4 regions of the Pseudomonas sp. B21-048 genome follow, and region 4 is predicted to be linked to each of the others. Evidence: predicted binding sites of a transcription regulator. Region 4 holds the regulator's gene; each other region holds the start of a gene.
The links. Region 4 encodes FliA, which starts transcription of late flagellar genes. Its sites were predicted from a motif close to CTAAAGTTTNNNNNNNNNNNGCCGNTAA; they were not measured.
Positions count from the first base shown of each region.

Region 1: the regulator FliA is predicted to act here: its motif matches at 2,515-2,542, upstream of motA (flagellar motor stator protein MotA).
Region 2: the regulator FliA is predicted to act here: its motif matches at 1,840-1,867, upstream of LOY56_RS20205 (methyl-accepting chemotaxis protein).
Region 3: the regulator FliA is predicted to act here: its motif matches at 1,870-1,897, upstream of LOY56_RS00610 (methyl-accepting chemotaxis protein).

Region 1 is NZ_CP087168.1:536,268-540,531, forward strand. Features, by position in the region: gene LOY56_RS02400 (rhodanese-like domain-containing protein) at 1-816, opposite strand; partial or broken gene LOY56_RS02405 (HDOD domain-containing protein) at 912-2,445, opposite strand; gene motA (flagellar motor stator protein MotA) at 2,611-3,462, shown strand; gene motB (flagellar motor protein MotB) at 3,466-4,264, shown strand, end outside.
Region 2 is NZ_CP087168.1:4,290,436-4,294,699, forward strand. Features, by position in the region: gene LOY56_RS20195 (DUF721 domain-containing protein) at 1-190, shown strand, start outside; gene LOY56_RS20200 (DUF853 domain-containing protein) at 338-1,825, opposite strand; gene LOY56_RS20205 (methyl-accepting chemotaxis protein) at 2,000-3,889, shown strand; gene LOY56_RS20210 (glycosyltransferase family 1 protein) at 4,020-4,264, shown strand, end outside.
Region 3 is NZ_CP087168.1:121,864-126,127, forward strand. Features, by position in the region: partial or broken gene LOY56_RS00595 (PepSY-associated TM helix domain-containing protein) at 1-481, opposite strand, end outside; partial or broken gene LOY56_RS00600 (secretin and TonB N-terminal domain-containing protein) at 643-1,240, opposite strand; partial or broken gene LOY56_RS00605 (hypothetical protein) at 1,334-1,810, opposite strand; gene LOY56_RS00610 (methyl-accepting chemotaxis protein) at 2,014-3,894, shown strand; gene LOY56_RS00615 (SRPBCC family protein) at 4,046-4,264, opposite strand, start outside.
Region 4 is NZ_CP087168.1:1,541,269-1,545,532, reverse strand. Features, by position in the region: gene LOY56_RS07060 (protein phosphatase CheZ) at 1-556, opposite strand, end outside; gene LOY56_RS07055 (chemotaxis response regulator CheY) at 579-950, opposite strand; gene fliA (RNA polymerase sigma factor FliA) at 1,118-1,858, opposite strand; gene fleN (flagellar synthesis regulator FleN) at 1,855-2,685, opposite strand; gene flhF (flagellar biosynthesis protein FlhF) at 2,802-4,127, opposite strand; gene flhA (flagellar biosynthesis protein FlhA) at 4,139-4,264, opposite strand, start outside.

The DNA.
Region 1 (4,264 bases), 1.0 Mb from region 4:
TTAAATCTCTACGGGCGTGTCGGGATGGTTGCCCCATTCGCCCCAGGAGCCGGCGTAGCCTTTGACACGCGGATAACCGAGCGACTTGGCCACCAGGTACGTGAAGCCAGAACGGTGGTGAGTCTGGCAGTGGGTAATGACTTCTTTGTCTTTGGTGATACCGAGTTGTTCCAGGATTTTCGGCATGTCGGTGCGGATGCGAAGGTAGCGCGCTTGATCCATGCCGGCTGTCCACTCGAAATTGACCGCGCCGGGAATGTGCCCGCCCTTGGCTGCCAGCACTTTCTCGCCGGAGTACTCCAGCGGCCCGCGTGCGTCCCAGATTGCCAGATCGGCGGCACCGAGACGGCTTTGCAGGTATTCGCGGGTGGCGATGGGGTCATCGTGCAGCGTCAGGGCGACCGGGCCGCCGACCGCTGGCGGGATCTGGATAGACATGGGCAAGCCTTCTGCCAGCCAGGCCGGCAGGCCACCATCGATATAGTGATACTTGCTGTGGCCGATGACATCCAGCAGCCAAATAAAGCGCCCGGCCCAACCGCCACCTTCGTCGTCATAGACGACGTAGACCGCCTCGGGGTTGTGGCCCAGTTCGCCGAATAATGCTTCAAGCGCGGCTTGGGTCGGCAGCAGACCTGGCGCAGGCGCCTGACCCAGTTGAGTACGTTTTGGATCGACAAAGCGTGCTCCGGGAATATGCCCTGCGGCATATCGGGCGCTGCTGGTCAGGTCCACCAGAATCAGTTCGCGGGAATCGAGACGCGGGAGCAGGTCGCTCGGCTCGATCACCAGCGCCAAGCCAGAGAAGTCAGACATGTGAGGTCTCCAGAGCACAAAGGGGAGGATTGTAGCGCAGCGTCATGGGGGCCTGTTATCAGTTATTTCGGTACAGGAAGTAACTGATAACAGCCCTAGCGGTGACTGAAGTTGTGCAGGGCTTTCTCGATGCATTGCGCGGTTTTGCCGAACGCTTGCACGGTGATTTCCGAGAACGGCCCACCGCCCTGATCCGCCACCACGATCATGATCACCCGGCCATTGTTGACCAGCGAGCGCAGCAACAAGTGTTCGCCGCTGAACTGTTGACGCAGGCTGGCCGGCAGCAGGGCCGAGAATTGTGCGTTGTTGGCCGGCGTCAGGCGCACCTGCGCCTGTTGCGTGAGCAGGCGCTGCAGCACAGTGCTCTGACTGACCACCAGATTCAGGCCGGCCACTTCCTTGGGCAACCCGGCAGTCTGGTGCGCGCGCAGATTAGCGTGCGTACGGTCAGCCATCAGAATCATCACCCGCCGCATGCCGCACGCCAACAGGGCGTCTCGGGCCGATGTGGTCAAGTGCATGGCATTGGTAAAAGGACTCGGCTCCACCAGCAACTCGGCGCATTGTTTGCGCCACTTCGCCAGGTCTTCGGCAGTGGGCGCCGGGGCTGGTAGGAAGCCGGCGTGAAGGCGGTTGGTCCCCGACGGCCAGATCAGCGCTTCGGCCGGGTGCCAGAGGTCTGGCATGGCGTGTTGGCGGGCACTGTTAGCGGCCTGTTGGTGCAATTGTTGCCGCACCTCATCCAGCGGAATTTGCAAGTAAAGGCTGGTCAGGTATTGCCAGCGTTCGCAATGGGGACTGTCCCAGGCTTGTTGTGCCGACAGTGCCAGACCATTGGCCAGCAGCACGGTATTGGCTGGCTGATTGAGCCAGCGGCGCAGCGTCGGGTCGTCATCGAGGCGATTCTGTTGGCGCAGCGGGTGCTCGCTGTCACGCGCGATGCGCAAGACTTTCACCAGTTCACGTTGCTCATTGAGCAGCAGCCGATAACCCTGTTGGACCCAGATCGGCAAACGCCAGGTGTCCACCAGCGTCAGACAGATTTCCAGCAGACGCACGCCGAACAATTGCGTTTCGACTCTGCGCGCCGACTCACCTTTATGGATGACCCGCAGCTCCCACTCTTCGAGCAACTGCGGATGGGTTAATGCCATGGGCCACAGTGGCGAAAGAAACAGCAGGCTGCCCCAGTGGATGTCTTGCCATAGCCGTGCCAGGCGACTGGCAAAAAAAACCGTTGGCCTGTTGCGTGGCGTGCTGGCTGATCAGCTGGAGCTGGCGCAGTGCAACGGGAATCTGTGATTGAGGTTCGGCCGGCAGGCGCTCGAGCAATTCTTCGGTGCGTTTCAAACCGAGGCGATTGATTGCCACCTCAAGGTTTTCAGCAGGCTCGGTCATGCTGCCATGGGTATGGCGGTTAGCTTCGCGAATCACGCTCAAGGCCAGAGCCGGGCTGTCCTGCATCAGTTCGGCGATGTCTCGCAGTGAGCTGCGGTTATCGCGGATGGTTTTGCTGACGCGGTCATGACTGGCTTGCGGAATCGGCAGGCGCACACCATCCAGAAGCTTGACCCAGCCTTCGAGCGTGGTTGGTCTTGGCGTTGGGACGTTCGTTTCGTTAGCCATGTCTGGACGCAATCATCGTCTGCATTACCTATCTCTGCGCGGGTCAAAATAGCTTTTCGCCTGAACTGGCTATAGTCTGGCGCAGTTTTGCCGATAAGGAGAAGAAGAGATTTTTTAACTTCCGAATATGACCTTGAACCCGACTCAGTAAGTGCTCTCCTACCTATGGCTAAAATTATCGGCATCATCGTCGTATTCGCGAGCGTGCTCGGCGGATACGTGCTTTCCCACGGCAAGATTGCCGCTCTCATCCAGCCTTTCGAGGTGATGATTATCGGGGGGGCGGCCCTTGGCGCATTTCTGCAGGCCAACCCTGGTTACATGACGATGCATGTGCTCAAGAAATCCTTGGGTATGTTCAGCTCGCGTTTCAACCACACCTTCTACCTGGAAGTGTTGGGCCTGATTTACGAGATCCTCAACAAGAGCCGCCGCGAAGGCATGATGGCGATCGAAGGCGACATCGAAGATGCCGCCGCGAGCCCGATCTTCGCCAAGTACCCGGCGGTGCTCAAAGACGAACGCATGACCGCGTTCATCTGCGATTACCTGCGCATCATGTCCTCCGGCAACATGGCTCCCCATGAGCTGGAAGGCCTGTTCGACATGGAGCTCTACAGCCTCAAGGAAGACCTGGAACACCCTGCCCACGCGGTGAACGGCATTGCCGACGCCATGCCCGGTTTCGGTATCGTCGCGGCGGTATTGGGCATCGTGGTGACCATGGCGTCCCTGGGTGAAGGTGATCAGAAATCCATCGGCCTGCACGTGGGTGCGGCCCTCGTCGGTACCTTCTTCGGTATTCTCGCGGCGTACGGCTTCTTCGGCCCATTGGCCACTTCCCTGGGCCACGATGCCAAGGAAGAACTGAACATCTACGAAGCCATCAAGGCTTCGCTGGTGGCTTCGGCTTCCGGGATGCCGCCGTCGCTGGCGGTGGAGTTCGGTCGCAAGGTTCTGTACCCGGCGCACCGTCCTAGCTTCGCTGAGCTGGAACAAGCGGTTCGCGGTCGCTAAGTCATGGAAAATAACCAGCCGATAATCATCAAGCGCGTCAAGCGCATCGCCGGCGGGCATCACGGAGGCGCCTGGAAAATCGCCTTCGCGGACTTCGCGACCGCGATGATGGCGTTCTTCCTGGTGTTGTGGCTGCTGTCCACCGCGACGCCGGAACAGAAGATTGCCATCGCCGGTTACTTCAAGGACCCGGTCGGGTTTTCCGAAAGCGGTACGCCGTACATCATCGACCTGGGGGGCACGCCGACCCTGGCGCCGGAGAGCACCCTCAACCCCGAGGTGAAATCTCAGCCGCAGCCAGACAAGGTGACCATCGACGCTGAGCAAGTTGAAGGCATGGCCGAGCAGGTCGAGAAGGAACGCCTCGAACTGTTGCTGCAAGAACTGCAGAACAAGGTCGAAGAGAACCCGCAGCTGAAGAAGTTCAAGGACCAGATTCTGTTCGAAATCACGCCGGACGGTTTGCGCATCCAGATCGTGGACGCCGAAAACCGGCCGATGTTTGACTCCGGCAGTGCGCGTCTGAAGCCGTATTTCGAAGACATCCTGCTGGCCATGGCCGACACCATCAAAGCGGTGCCGAACAAGATCAGCATCAGCGGCCATACCGATGCCAAGCCGTACTCGGGCACTGGCGACTTCGGTAACTGGGAACTCTCGGCCAATCGCGCCAACGCGGCTCGTCGTGCGTTGGTCGCGGGCAGTTATCCGGACGCTCAGGTCGCGCGGGTGGTCGGTTACGCCTCGTCGGCGCTGTTTGACCGTGAGAACCCGTTCAATCCGGTCAACCGCCGTATCGACA
Region 2 (4,264 bases), 2.7 Mb from region 4:
GTTCGCCAGCCTGACGCGGATCCTGTTCAAGGTTCAGCCGCCTACCGTTCAGCAAGGAGCTGCCGGGCATACGATAAATTTGTCGACTGATGCGGCGGCAACCATTCAGGCGACGGCTGACGGGATTACCGACCCGAACCTGCGGGCAGCCCTCGAACGCCTGGCGGCGCACGCCAAACCCAAGGTGTGACATAGAACCCATGTGGGAGCTGGCCTGTGGCGAGGGAGCTTGCTCCCGCCGGGCTGCGAAGCGGCCCCAAAATGGGACGGCTTCGCAGTCCAACGGGAGCAAGCTCCCTCGCCACAAGCCAGCCCCCACATTTTGATTGCCCACTGGCTATCGGCGTTTGCTGCCACCGAGCAATGACCCCATCAACCCGCGCACCAATTGTCGGCCCAATTGATTCGCCGCTTGTCGCATCGCCGATTTCAGCGCCTGGCCTGCCGCCGTGCCGAGGAATTCCCCGGCCTGTTCGGTGAAACTCGGCTCTTGAGGTGCAGGTTTGCCCGGCGCGACTTCAGGATCTGGCGCCAGTCCTTTACGCCCCATCAGCACTTCATAAGCCGATTCGCGATCGACCGGTTTGTCGTAACGCCCCTTGAACGGCGAACCGGCGATCAGCACGGTGCGTTCGGTCTCGGTCAGCGGCCCGATCCGCGATTGCGGCGGCGCAACCAATACACGCTGGACCATCCCCGGCGTGCCCTTGTCTTGCAGGGTGCCGACCAGCGCCTCGCCGATCCCCAACTCCGTCAACACCGACAAGGCGTCAAACGCCGGGTTCGGCCGGAAACCTTCGGCCACCGCGCGCAGGGATTTCTGCTCTTTGGCGGTGAATGCACGCAAACCATGCTGAATACGCAGGCCCAGCTGAGCCAACACATCATCCGGCAAATCGCCCGGTGATTGAGTGACGAAATACACCCCCACACCTTTCGAGCGAATCAGTCGCACCACTTGTTCCAGACGCTCCTGCAAGGCCTTGGGCGTACCGGCGAACAACAAGTGCGCTTCGTCGAAAAATAGCGCCAGCAGCGGTTTCTCGGCATCGCCGCGCTCCGGCAGTTGCTCGAACAGTTCAGCCAGCAGCCACAGCAGGAACGTCGCATAGACCTTCGGCGCTTCGTGCACCAGACGGCTGGCGTCGAGCAAGTGAATACGCCCGCGACCATCCACGGCCGGTTGCAACATATCCTCCAGTTGCAGCGCCGGCTCGCCGAACAATGCTTCGGCGCCCTGCTGTTCCAGCGTCGCCAGACGGCGCAACAGCGCTTGACTGGAGCCGGTGGTCATCAACGCGGCGTCATCCCCCAATAATTCGGGGTTATCGCGCAGATGATTGAGCAGCGCTTTCAAATCCTTCAAATCCAGCAACAGCAGCCCTTCGCGATCGGCCACTTTGAACGCGGCATAGAGTGCCGACTGCTGACTGTCGGTCAGTTCCAGCAAGCTGCCGAGCAGCAGAGGCCCCATTTCGCTCAAGGTAGTGCGCAATGGATGACCAGATTGACCGTGAATGTCCCACAGAGTCACCGGATACGCCTGAGGCTTATGGTTCAGCCAGGGCATCCCGGCGATCCGCTCGGCGACCTTGCCTTGAGGGTTGCCGGCGGCACCCAGGCCGCACAGGTCGCCTTTGATGTCCGCCGCGAACACCGCCACGCCGGCATCGCTGAAGGCTTCGGCCAGGCGCTGCAAGGTGACGGTTTTACCGGTCCCGGTAGCCCCGGCGACCAGCCCGTGACGATTCGCCAGACGCATGGCCTGGGCAATGGACTGGCCCGCAAGGTCAGCGCCGATAACGAGTTGCGATGAGTCAGGCATTTTGTCACCCATGGTTAATCTTTGATCCTTCACGGCCGATATAAAAGACTGAAAAGCGTCGGTAGTTCCCCTAAGGAGAGGACGCAAATATCAGCTTGATTTCAACACTGCCCGTTCTGCGTGCCTTTATAAAAGCACGCCCTGAGTAATAAGACCTTAGCGGAACCCCAAGCCATGAACAAAAATCTGCGCTTCAGTCATAAAATCCTGCTGGCCGCCGCCCTCATCGTTATTGCTGCCTTCGCCTCGTTCACACTGTACAACGACTATTTACAGCGCAATGCCATCCGCGAGGATCTGGACAACTACCTCAATGAGATGGGCGACGTCACCGCCAACAACATTCAGACCTGGCTGACAGGTCGCATCCTGTTGATCGAGGGCCTCGCGCAGAACATTGCCATCAACCCCGAACACTCCAACGTCGCCAACCTGCTTGAACAGAAGGCTCTGGAGTCGACCTTCATGGCCAGGTACCTGGGCGATGCCAGCGGCACTTTCATCAACCGCCCGGACTCCAAGATGCCGGACGGCTACGACCCCAGAGTTCGCCCTTGGTACAAAGACGCGGTAAACAGCAATGGCTCGACGCTGACCGAACCTTACATAGATGCGGCGACCGGTCAGACCATCATCTCCATCGCCACTGCCTCGAAGAAAGCCGGGCAAAGCGTGGGGGTGGTAGGCGGTGATTTGAGCCTGCAAACCCTGATCGACACCCTGACCGCGCGTGACTTCGGCGGCATGGGCTATGCCTTCCTGGTCAGCGCCGACGGCAAGATTCTGGTCCATCCGGACAAATCCATGGTGATGAAGTCCCTCAGCGAGGCTTACCCGAAGAATACTCCACGCATCAGCGGCGGCATCAGTGAAGTCGAGGTCGACGGCAAGCCCCGTATCGTCACCTTCACCCCGATCAAAGGCCTGCCATCGGTGAGCTGGTACATCGGTCTGTCGGTGGATAAAGACAAAGCCTTCTCGATGCTCAGCGAATTCCGCGCCTCGGCGGTCGTCGCGACCGTGATTGCCGTGGCGATCATCATCGCCCTGCTGGGAATGCTGATCCGCATCCTGATCCAGCCGCTGCACATCATGACCCGCGCCATGGAAGATATCGCCGACGGTGAAGGCGACTTGACCAAGCGTCTGACCGTCCAGAATCAGGACGAATTCGGCATCCTTGGCACGGCGTTCAACCGCTTCGTGGAACGTATTCACACCTCGATCCGCGAAGTGTCCTCGGCCACCGGCCAAGTCAATGAAGTCGCCTTGCGGGTGGTCGCAGCGTCCAACTCATCGATGTTCAACTCCGACCAGCAAGCCTCGCGCACCAGCAGCGTGGCCGCGGCAATCAACCAGCTCGGTGCCGCCGCCCAGGAAATCGCCCGCAACGCCGCGCAAGCGTCGAATCAAGCCAGCGATGCTCGCAGCCTGGCCGAAGACGGCCAGCACGTGGTGGATCGCAGCATTGCCGCGATGAATCAGCTGTCGAGCATGCTCAGTACCTCGAGCACCAACATCGAATCGCTGAACAGCAAAACCGTGAACATCGGGCAGATTCTCGAAGTGATCACCAGCATCTCCCAGCAAACCAACCTGCTGGCGCTGAACGCGGCCATTGAAGCCGCGCGGGCCGGTGAAGCCGGGCGCGGTTTTGCCGTGGTGGCCGACGAGGTGCGCAACCTGGCGCACCGCACACAGGAATCGGCGCAACAAGTGCAAACCATGATCGAGGAGCTGCAAATCGGCGCCCGCGAATCCGTCAGCACCATGAGCGATAGCCAGCGTCACAGTCAGGACAGCGTAGAAATCGCCAACCTGGCCGGTGAACGCTTGAATAGCGTAACGCTGCGCATTAGCGAAATCGACGGCATGAACCAGTCAGTGGCCACAGCGACAGAGGAACAGACGGCGGTGGTTGAGTCGATCAACGTGGATATCACCGAGATCAACACGTTGAACCAGGAAGGCGTGGAAAACCTGCAATCAACACTGCGGGCGTGCTCGGACCTTGAGCAGCAGGCTTCGCGATTGAAGCAGTTGGTAGGCAGTTTCCGCATCTAGCGTCTGACACTGTGGCGAGGGAGCTTGCTCCCTCGCCACACAACCGTCCAAAGCCCTTCGCTTCGCCGCAAAACCCCAATCGAACATCTATCCTTCTTATAGGTCAATCAAAGGAGAACGGACCGGAGGGATGTCCATCGTGCATATCGCTGACATAACCATGTTCTACGCCCCTGCCAGCGGTGGCGTGCGCACTTATCTGGATGCCAAACACCGTCGCCTTGGCATCAAACCGGGCATTCGTCACAGCCTGTTGATTCCCGGGGCTCATTTTAGTGAACTGGATGGTATCTACACGGTTCCGGCCCCTGCCCTTCCCTTCGGCAAGGGGTATCGTTTTCCTCTCCGTCTCGCGCCCTGGCGCAATGTTCTGCA
Region 3 (4,264 bases), 1.4 Mb from region 4:
CAATCGCGACCAGTCCCATTAACAACAAACCCCAGTTATTCGGTAGGACCAGGTTGTAGTGGAACTCAAGAATGAAAGGGATGAAGTTCTCCCGCTGAAAGCAGCATTCTCCCCAGAACCGCTGCCCTTTCTGCTCGCCATTGACCGGATCCAGATAGAACACCTGATTGAGTTCGGCAAAAGGTTTTCCGGTAGCAGGATCATTGCGTGGTACCGCCGCCAGCAATGCGGTATGACCCGGCTCTGACGGGTATTCCATGTACCAGACCTGCAGCCTCGGGTGCTCCGCTTGCAGCTTGTCGACCAAGGCACCAGGTGGCAAACGTTGACCTTCGGCAGACGCTGAATAAAACCCCGGATTGAGCCATCCGTCCAGTTCATGATTGAACGCCAAATTGCTGCCCGTCAGCCCCGCCATCAGCAGAAACAACGCAGTCGCCAAGCCAATGTAGCGATGAAGTAGAGCCAGAAATGCACGCATGGAGTTTTCCTGCAGAGACAACAAAGCCAGCGCCTGAATTCAGGTGCTGGCTTTGTCGTAATAACGAGTCGTTAGAACTGGTAGCGCACGGTAGCGGCGACGTTGCGCTCTTCACCCAGGTAGCAGAAGTTCAGGCTGGCACAGGAGGCCACGTAGGACTCGTTGGTCAATACGCCCGGGGTGTAGCGCATCGCCTGGGACACGGTTTGCGAGCCTTGGTCGTCCATTTGCTCGCGGGTCACCACGGACACGCTTTGCGAGGTTTCCAGCAGCGTGGTACTGGTCTTGGTGGCGATCTGGCTGTGCGTTGCGTGGTAACCCTCCATACTGCCCAGCGCATTGCCCAGGGCGAAGCCTTTGATGTCCGTAATAGGTAGTGCCAGGGCTTCGGTCTCAGCGACGGGCCGCAGCACATAGCTGCGGCCATCCTGGCTGACGGCCACAAGCCCTGTGCCGTTGAGCAAATGGCTCAACGCCTGATCCGCCGAATAGTCGCCCTGTAGCCCCGGTGACTGGAGGCCTTGAGTTTGAGCTGGAGTCGTCGACAGAGTGATGCCCACGCGCGAATGGGTTGAGCACATCGCTCAAGGGGCCGGCGGCAATGTTGTAGCGGTAGCTAACGGCTTCGCTGCCCTGTGCTGTCGGCAGCAGGCCGACACCCAATGCGGTCGAGAACAGCGTCGCGCGGACGGCGTGGCGCAAGACGCCTGATTCCGTGGCGAAATGGAGAGGATTCTTACTGATGGCGCGCGCAGTCATTGTAGGTTTCCGTAGGAAGTCGCTGAAGGCAGAGTTGAAGTGCTTACTGACTAAGCCGGACTCGTTCGGAAAACCCGCCAAAAATAATTCAGGCCTGTCGCTCCAGACCCACCAGCGAGTGCGATAGCGCAGTTGCACCTGCAGGGTGTGCGGCAGGATGGCCAGCAGTTTGTCGGTGTCGTCGAGATGGAAAACTCCGGACAGCCGCAAGTGGGCAATGTCCGCCGCGCAGGTCAGATAGCCGGGACGGTAACGCCCGACTTCATTAATGAAGTCCCCGAGGCGCATGTTACGGGTGACGATCAAGCCATCGACCCAGGCGCCGGTGTCCATGTCTTGAGGCGGTGCCACCTGTGTGCGACTTCGATTGATCAGATAGCTCTGCCCGGCCTGCACCTGAATCGGCAGGCCATCGGCGGCCCACTGCTGCCAGCCGATCGCATCCTTGCCCAGCCACGCCGCCGAACCCATCAGCAACGCGTCCGACAGCAGCTTCAACGCTTGGCGCCGCCCGAGTCCCTGCGCGCTGTTTTCCAAAGCGTTGAAAGCGACTTGAGCCCCAGGCACCGCGCTACTCGGGTTCTCTGGCACGCCGTTCGGCGGGTATCTGACGGTTTTCGTACAAACCCCTAAGATTTCTCCCACTCGTGCCGACAGACTGATGAGACATGCGTGCACCAAAGTAGAGCGGCTCCAGAATGCCGTCTGCGCTGTTACATGGAATGTTGCAACCCGGAACGCATCCCCACTTTTTGCATAAGAAGTCCTATGAAATGAATCTTAAGTTCAGCCATAAAATTCTGCTGGCCGCTTCAGGCGTCGTGGTGCTGGCTTTTGCGTTGTTCACTTTGTACAACGACTATCTGCAGCGAAACACCATTCGGCAAAACATCGAGTCTTCCGTGGAGCAAGCCGGCGATTTGACCGCCAGCAGCGTACAGAACTGGATGAGCGGCCGCGTTCTGGTTCTGGAAAACCTTGCGCAAAACGTTGCCCATCAAGGCACCCATGCCGATCTGCCGGGGCTGGTGGATCAACCCGCCCTCACCTCGAACTTTCAGTTCACTTACGTCGGGCAGGCCAATGGTGTGTTCACCCAGCGCCCTGACGCGAAGATGCCGGACGGTTACGATCCGCGTCAGCGCCCTTGGTACAAACAAGCCGTGGTCGCCGACAAGACCATGCTGACCCCGCCTTACATGGCCGCGGTCGGCGGGTTGGTGGTGACCATCGCCATGCCGGTGAAAAAGAGCGGCGAGCTGCTGGGCGTCGTCGGCGGCGACCTGAGTCTGGAAACCCTGGTGAAGATCATCAACTCGGTGGACTTCGGTGGCATCGGTCATGCGTTCCTCGTCAGCGCCGAGGGTCAAGTGATCGTCAGCCCGGACAAGGATCAGGTGATGAAGAACCTGAAAGACATCTATCCGGGGTCCAATGTCCGCATCGAAAAGGGGATTCAGGAAGTAGAACTGAACAAGCAGGACCGCATCCTCTCGTTCACCCCGGTGACGGGTTTGCCGAATGCCGAGTGGTATGTCGGTCTGTCGATCGACAAAGCCAAGGCCTACGCGCCGCTGAGCCAGTTCCGCACCTCGGCGCTGATCGCGATACTCATCGCCGTGACCACCATTGCGGTACTGCTGAGCCTGCTGATCAATGTGCTGATGCGTCCGCTGACTACGATGGGCCGTGCAATGCAGAACATCGCGCAGGGTGAGGGCGACCTGACCCGTCGCCTGGTCGTAGAAAGCAAAGATGAGTTCGGCGAGTTGGGCGGTTCCTTCAACCAGTTCGTGGAGCGGATTCACGCGTCGATTTGCGAAGTATCCTCGGCGACCCGTCAGGTTCATGACCTGTCACAACGGGTGATGGCATCGTCAAACGCTTCGATCCTTGGCTCCGACGAACAAAGCGCCCGCACCAACAGCGTGGCCGCGGCGATCAACCAATTGGGCGCTGCTACCCAGGAAATCGCCCGCAACGCCGCCGATGCTTCGCAACACGCCAGCGGCGCGAGCGAGCAGGCTGATGATGGTCGTCAGGTGGTGGAAAAAACCATTCTGGCCATGAATGAGCTGTCGCAGAAGATCAGCCTGTCTTGCACGCAGATCGAAACCCTGAACGCGAGCACCGACAACATCGGCCACATTCTCGATGTGATCAAAGGCATCTCCCAGCAGACCAATTTGCTGGCGCTCAATGCGGCCATCGAAGCGGCCCGTGCCGGTGAGGCGGGTCGTGGTTTTGCGGTAGTGGCGGACGAGGTGCGTAACCTGGCTCATCGCACCCAGGAGTCGGCGGAAGAAATCCACAAGATGATCAGTTCGCTGCAGATCGGTTCTCGCGAAGCGGTGACCACCATGAACGCCAGTCAGGTGTCCAGCGAGCAGAGCGTTGAAGTGGCGAACCAGGCCGGCCTGCGACTGGTCAGCGTGACCCAGCGCATCGGCGAAATCGACGGCATGAACCAATCGGTGGCCGCAGCGACTGAAGAGCAGACCGCCGTGGTGGAAACCCTCAACGTCGACGTCAGTCAGATCAACCTGCTGAACCAGCAGAGCGTGGCCAACCTCAATGAAACGTTGAAGGATTGCGATGCGCTGTCCCAGCAGGCCAATCGGTTGAAGCAACTGGTTGATAGCTTCAAGATCTGATTGAGGTCAGTTGGGCCGCGTTATCGTTCTTCGCGGGCAAGTCGGATCGCCGCACCGCTCGCGCCTACAAGTTAGCCCTTGTAGGCGCGAGCGGTGCGGCGATCCGACTTGCCCGCGAAAGCGGCAGATCAGGCACCGCCGAACCAAAGTCTTACCCAAACAGCTTCAACACATTCCCCATCGCATCATCGGCAAACCCCTGAACGAAATCCTTGAACCCCGGCAGGGCTTCGGCACCGCCCTGGGCCGGTTCGGCGATGATGGTCCAGGTCGCCCGCGACTTGCTCGCCCCCAAGGATTCAACACTCATCGCCGCCCACAAATTGGCCACGCCCAGCGTGTTGTAGATCGTCGTCCAGGTCATGTTCAG
Region 4 (4,264 bases):
CGCGCTTGATCACCTGACCGGTGAGGTCCTGGTAATCCTGAGCCAGCAGAATGTCGTTGAGGTTGCTCGACACGATGCGGTTGTCTTCACTGCTGCGGGTCAGGAAACCATCGACCCGCCTGGCCAGTTCACGGAACTCTTCAGCCCCGACTTCGCGACGCATGAACCGTCCCCAATCCGTGCTCAGCGCCTGAGCTTCATCGCTCAGGCTGTTGATCAGCGGCGTGGCGTTTTCCACCAGGTCCATGGTGCGGTTGGCCGCGGCCTCGGTCAGCTTGACCACATAACCCAGGCGCTCAGTGGCATCCGTGATCTGAGACACTTCCTCGGCTTGCGGCATGTGCGGGTCAATCTGAAAATTGACGATCGCGCTATGCAGCTCGCGAGTGAGCTTGCCCACTTCCTGGTACAGGCCGCGGTCACGGGTCTGGTTGAGCTCATGGATCAGTTGCACAGCGTCGCCGAACCTGCCTTTTTCAAGGCTCTCGACCAGTTCGACCGCGTGTTTTTTCAGGGTCGACTCAAAATCGCCCTGTGAAGATTCGTTTTGCTCCATAGCTCCCCCGTGGCGCAGTACATCAACCGATGCGTTCGAAAATCTTCTCGATTTTTTCTTTCAACGCCTGGGCTGTGAAGGGTTTGACCACATAGCCGTTAACACCGGCCTGGGCCGCCTCGATAATTTGCTCGCGCTTGGCTTCAGCGGTCACCATCAGCACCGGCAGGTGCTTGAGCTTTTCATCGGCGCGCACGTGACGCAGCAGATCGATACCGGTCATGCCAGGCATGTTCCAGTCCGTTACCAGAAAGTCGATGCTGCCGCTGTTGAGAACCGGAATGGCAGTGATGCCATCGTCAGCCTCGACCGTGTTGGTGAACCCAAGGTCACGCAACAGGTTTTTTATGATCCGCCGCATCGTTGAGAAGTCATCCACGATGAGGATTTTCATGTTCTTGTCCAATTCGACCTCCAAGCAGTCTTAAACGCGCCCAGCACCTGGACGCGCCATTTCAATCAATCCGGCAAAGCACTCAATGACTGTCTGGAGCACAACAGATCGAGACCGGCGCGGTTCAACACCACACCCGCTCCATTCGCAGTGTCCCCACACTGCCTTCAGCGCGCTCGCCACTCCCCCAAACGCCCCCGCAAACGGGCCGCGCACTGGCTGTGTAACTGGCTGACCCGCGATTCGCTGACCCCCAGGACCTCACCGATTTCCTTGAGATTCAACTCTTCGTCGTAGTACAGCGCCAACACCAGTCGCTCACGCTCCGGCAAATTGGCAATCGCGTCCGCCAGCGCCGCCTGGAAGCGTTCATCTTCCAGATCGCGTGACGGCTCGATATGAGCACTGGCGCCATCCTCATGCAGCCCTTCATGTTCGCCGTCCTGCAACAGATCGTCGAAACTGAATAACCGGCTGCCCAGGGTGTCGTTCAAAATCCCGTAATAATCGTCGAGACTCAATTGGAGTTCGGCCGCAACCTCGTGATCTTTAGCGTCACGGCCGGTTTTAGCTTCAATCGAGCGAATCGCGTCGCTGACCATGCGGGTATTGCGGTGAACCGAACGTGGCGCCCAGTCCCCCTTGCGCACTTCATCGAGCATCGCGCCGCGGATTCGAATGCCCGCGTACGTTTCGAAACTCGCGCCTTTGCTGGCGTCATATTTGGTGGATACTTCAAGCAGGCCGATCATCCCGGCCTGGATCAGATCTTCGACCTGGACGCTGGCGGGCAAACGCGCCAGCAAGTGGTAGGCAATGCGTTTGACCAGTGGCGCGTAACGCTCGATCAGCTCGTACTGCGCGTCACGCGCCGAACTCTTGTAGAGGTTGTAACCGCTGGCTGTCATAGCACGGGTCCTGCCGTTTGTTGCACGAGGCGCTCGACGAAAAATTCCAGATGCCCACGCGGGTTGGCCGGCAGCGGCCAGGTATCGACTTTCTGCGCAATGGCCTTGAACGCCAGGGCGCACTTGGAACGTGGAAAGGCTTCGTAAACGGCCCGCTGCTTCTGCACGGCCTTGCGCACGCTTTCGTCGTAAGGCACCGCGCCAACATATTGCAAGGCGACGTCGAGGAAGCGATCCGTGACCTTGGTCAACTTGGCGAACAGGTTGCGGCCTTCCTGCGGGCTCTGCGCCATGTTGGCCAGGACGCGGAAACGATTCATGCCGTAGTCGCGGTTAAGCAGTTTGATCAGTGCGTAGGCGTCAGTGATCGAGGTCGGTTCGTCGCACACCACCAGCAAGACTTCTTGCGCTGCGCGAACGAAACTGACCACTGAGTCACCAATACCCGCGGCGGTGTCGATCACCAATACGTCGAGATTGTCGCCGATGTCGCTGAAGGCCTGGATCAGGCCGGCATGCTGCGCCGGGCTCAAATGAACCATGCTCTGGGTGCCGGACGCGGCGGGGACGATGCGGATACCGCCAGGCCCTTGCAACAGCACGTCGCGCAGCTCACAGCGGCCTTCGATCACGTCGGCCAGTGTGCGTTTAGGTGTCAGCCCTAGCAGGACGTCGACATTCGCCAGCCCCAGATCGGCATCCAGCAGCATGACGCGCCGGCCGAGCTCAGCGAGAGCCAGGGACAAGTTCACTGACACGTTAGTCTTCCCGACGCCACCTTTGCCGCCGGTCACCGCGATCACCTGTACGGGATGCATGCTGCCCATGTTCTTTCTTTACCTTGTCTTACTTAGACGGAGGCCACATTACTGGCTGCGCGCTCACCAACTGAACAATGCGTGGCAGACCATCGATGTAGGTACAAAAATTATTCATTAATACCTCAGCCAACCCGCTTGGTCGGGCCGTGGTAAAGGTCAGCGAACATATCAGCCATGGCTTCTTCGCTGGGTTCTTCCTGCATTTGCACGCTAACGGCGCGGCTGACCAACTGATGACGACGCGGCAGATGCAAATCATCCGGGATCCGCGGGCCATCGGTCAGGTAAGCCACCGGCAATTCATGACTGATGGCCAGGCTCAACACCTCGCCCAAGCTTGCCGTTTCATCCAGTTTAGTCAGGATGCAGCCGGCAAGGCCGCAACGTTTGTAACTATGATAAGCGGCGGTTAGAACCTGTTTTTGGCTAGTGGTTGCCAAGACCAGATAATTTTTTGATTTGATCCCTCGTCCGGCCAGGCTTTCGAGCTGCATGCGCAGTGCCGGATCGCTGGCCTGCAGGCCGGCGGTATCGATCAGCACTACGCGTTTGCGCAGCAAGGGTTCCAGCGCCTGCACCAGCGATTGACCCGGGTCAACGTGGGTGACCGACACGTTGAGGATGCGGCCCAGGGTCTTGAGCTGTTCCTGAGCACCGATGCGATAGCTGTCCATACTGACCAGCGCGATGTTTTGCGCGCCGTACTTGAGCACGTAACGGGCCGCGAGCTTGGCCAGTGTGGTGGTCTTGCCCATACCCGCCGGGCCGACCATGGCAATCACGCCACCCTCTTCCAGTGGCTCGACTTCTGGAGTGGCGATCATCCGCGCCAGGTGCGCGAGCAACATGCGCCAGGCCTGACGAGGTTCTTCAATGTCGGTAATCAGCGCCAGCAGATCGCGCGACAACGGACCCGACAGACCGATGCGTTGCAGGCGACGCCAAAGGTTGGCCTGGGCCGGGCGGCTGCCTTGCAGCTGATTCCACGCTAAAGAGCCAAGCTGCACTTCCATCAGTTCGCGCAGGCTGTTGAGTTCGAAACGCATCGAGTCGAACGCACGCGGGTCAACGCCGGTCGTTGCCGCAGGCGCGGGTGTCGGGCGCCGGGGCTCGGCCAGGGTCGGCTCGGTCAACGGTTCGGCGGCGGTCAACGGCAGGCCGGCGAACAACTGGCGATTGGTGGTCTGGTCGCTCTCGCCATCGCCACGCAGGCTCAATTCGGCCTGGGCGGTGACGATCCGCGACTGGGTCTTGCGCAACTCGTCCTCGAGCTCCATGTTCGGAACACGCGGGGCCAGCGCCGACAATTTGTAATCCAGGGCAGCCGTCAGCTCAACACCGCCGGCGATCCGGCGATTGCCAATGATGGCGGCATCGGCGCCCAGCTCATCACGAACCAGTTTCATGGCCTGACGCATATCGGCGGCGAAAAAACGCTTAACTTGCATAAACCACTACCTCAGCCGTTGGGCCCTACTGTCGCAACGATGGTCACTTGCTTGTTGTCAGGGATTTCCTGGTAAGCCAACACATGCAAACCCGGGACTGCCAGTCGGCCGAATCGCGAGAGCATCGCGCGAACCGG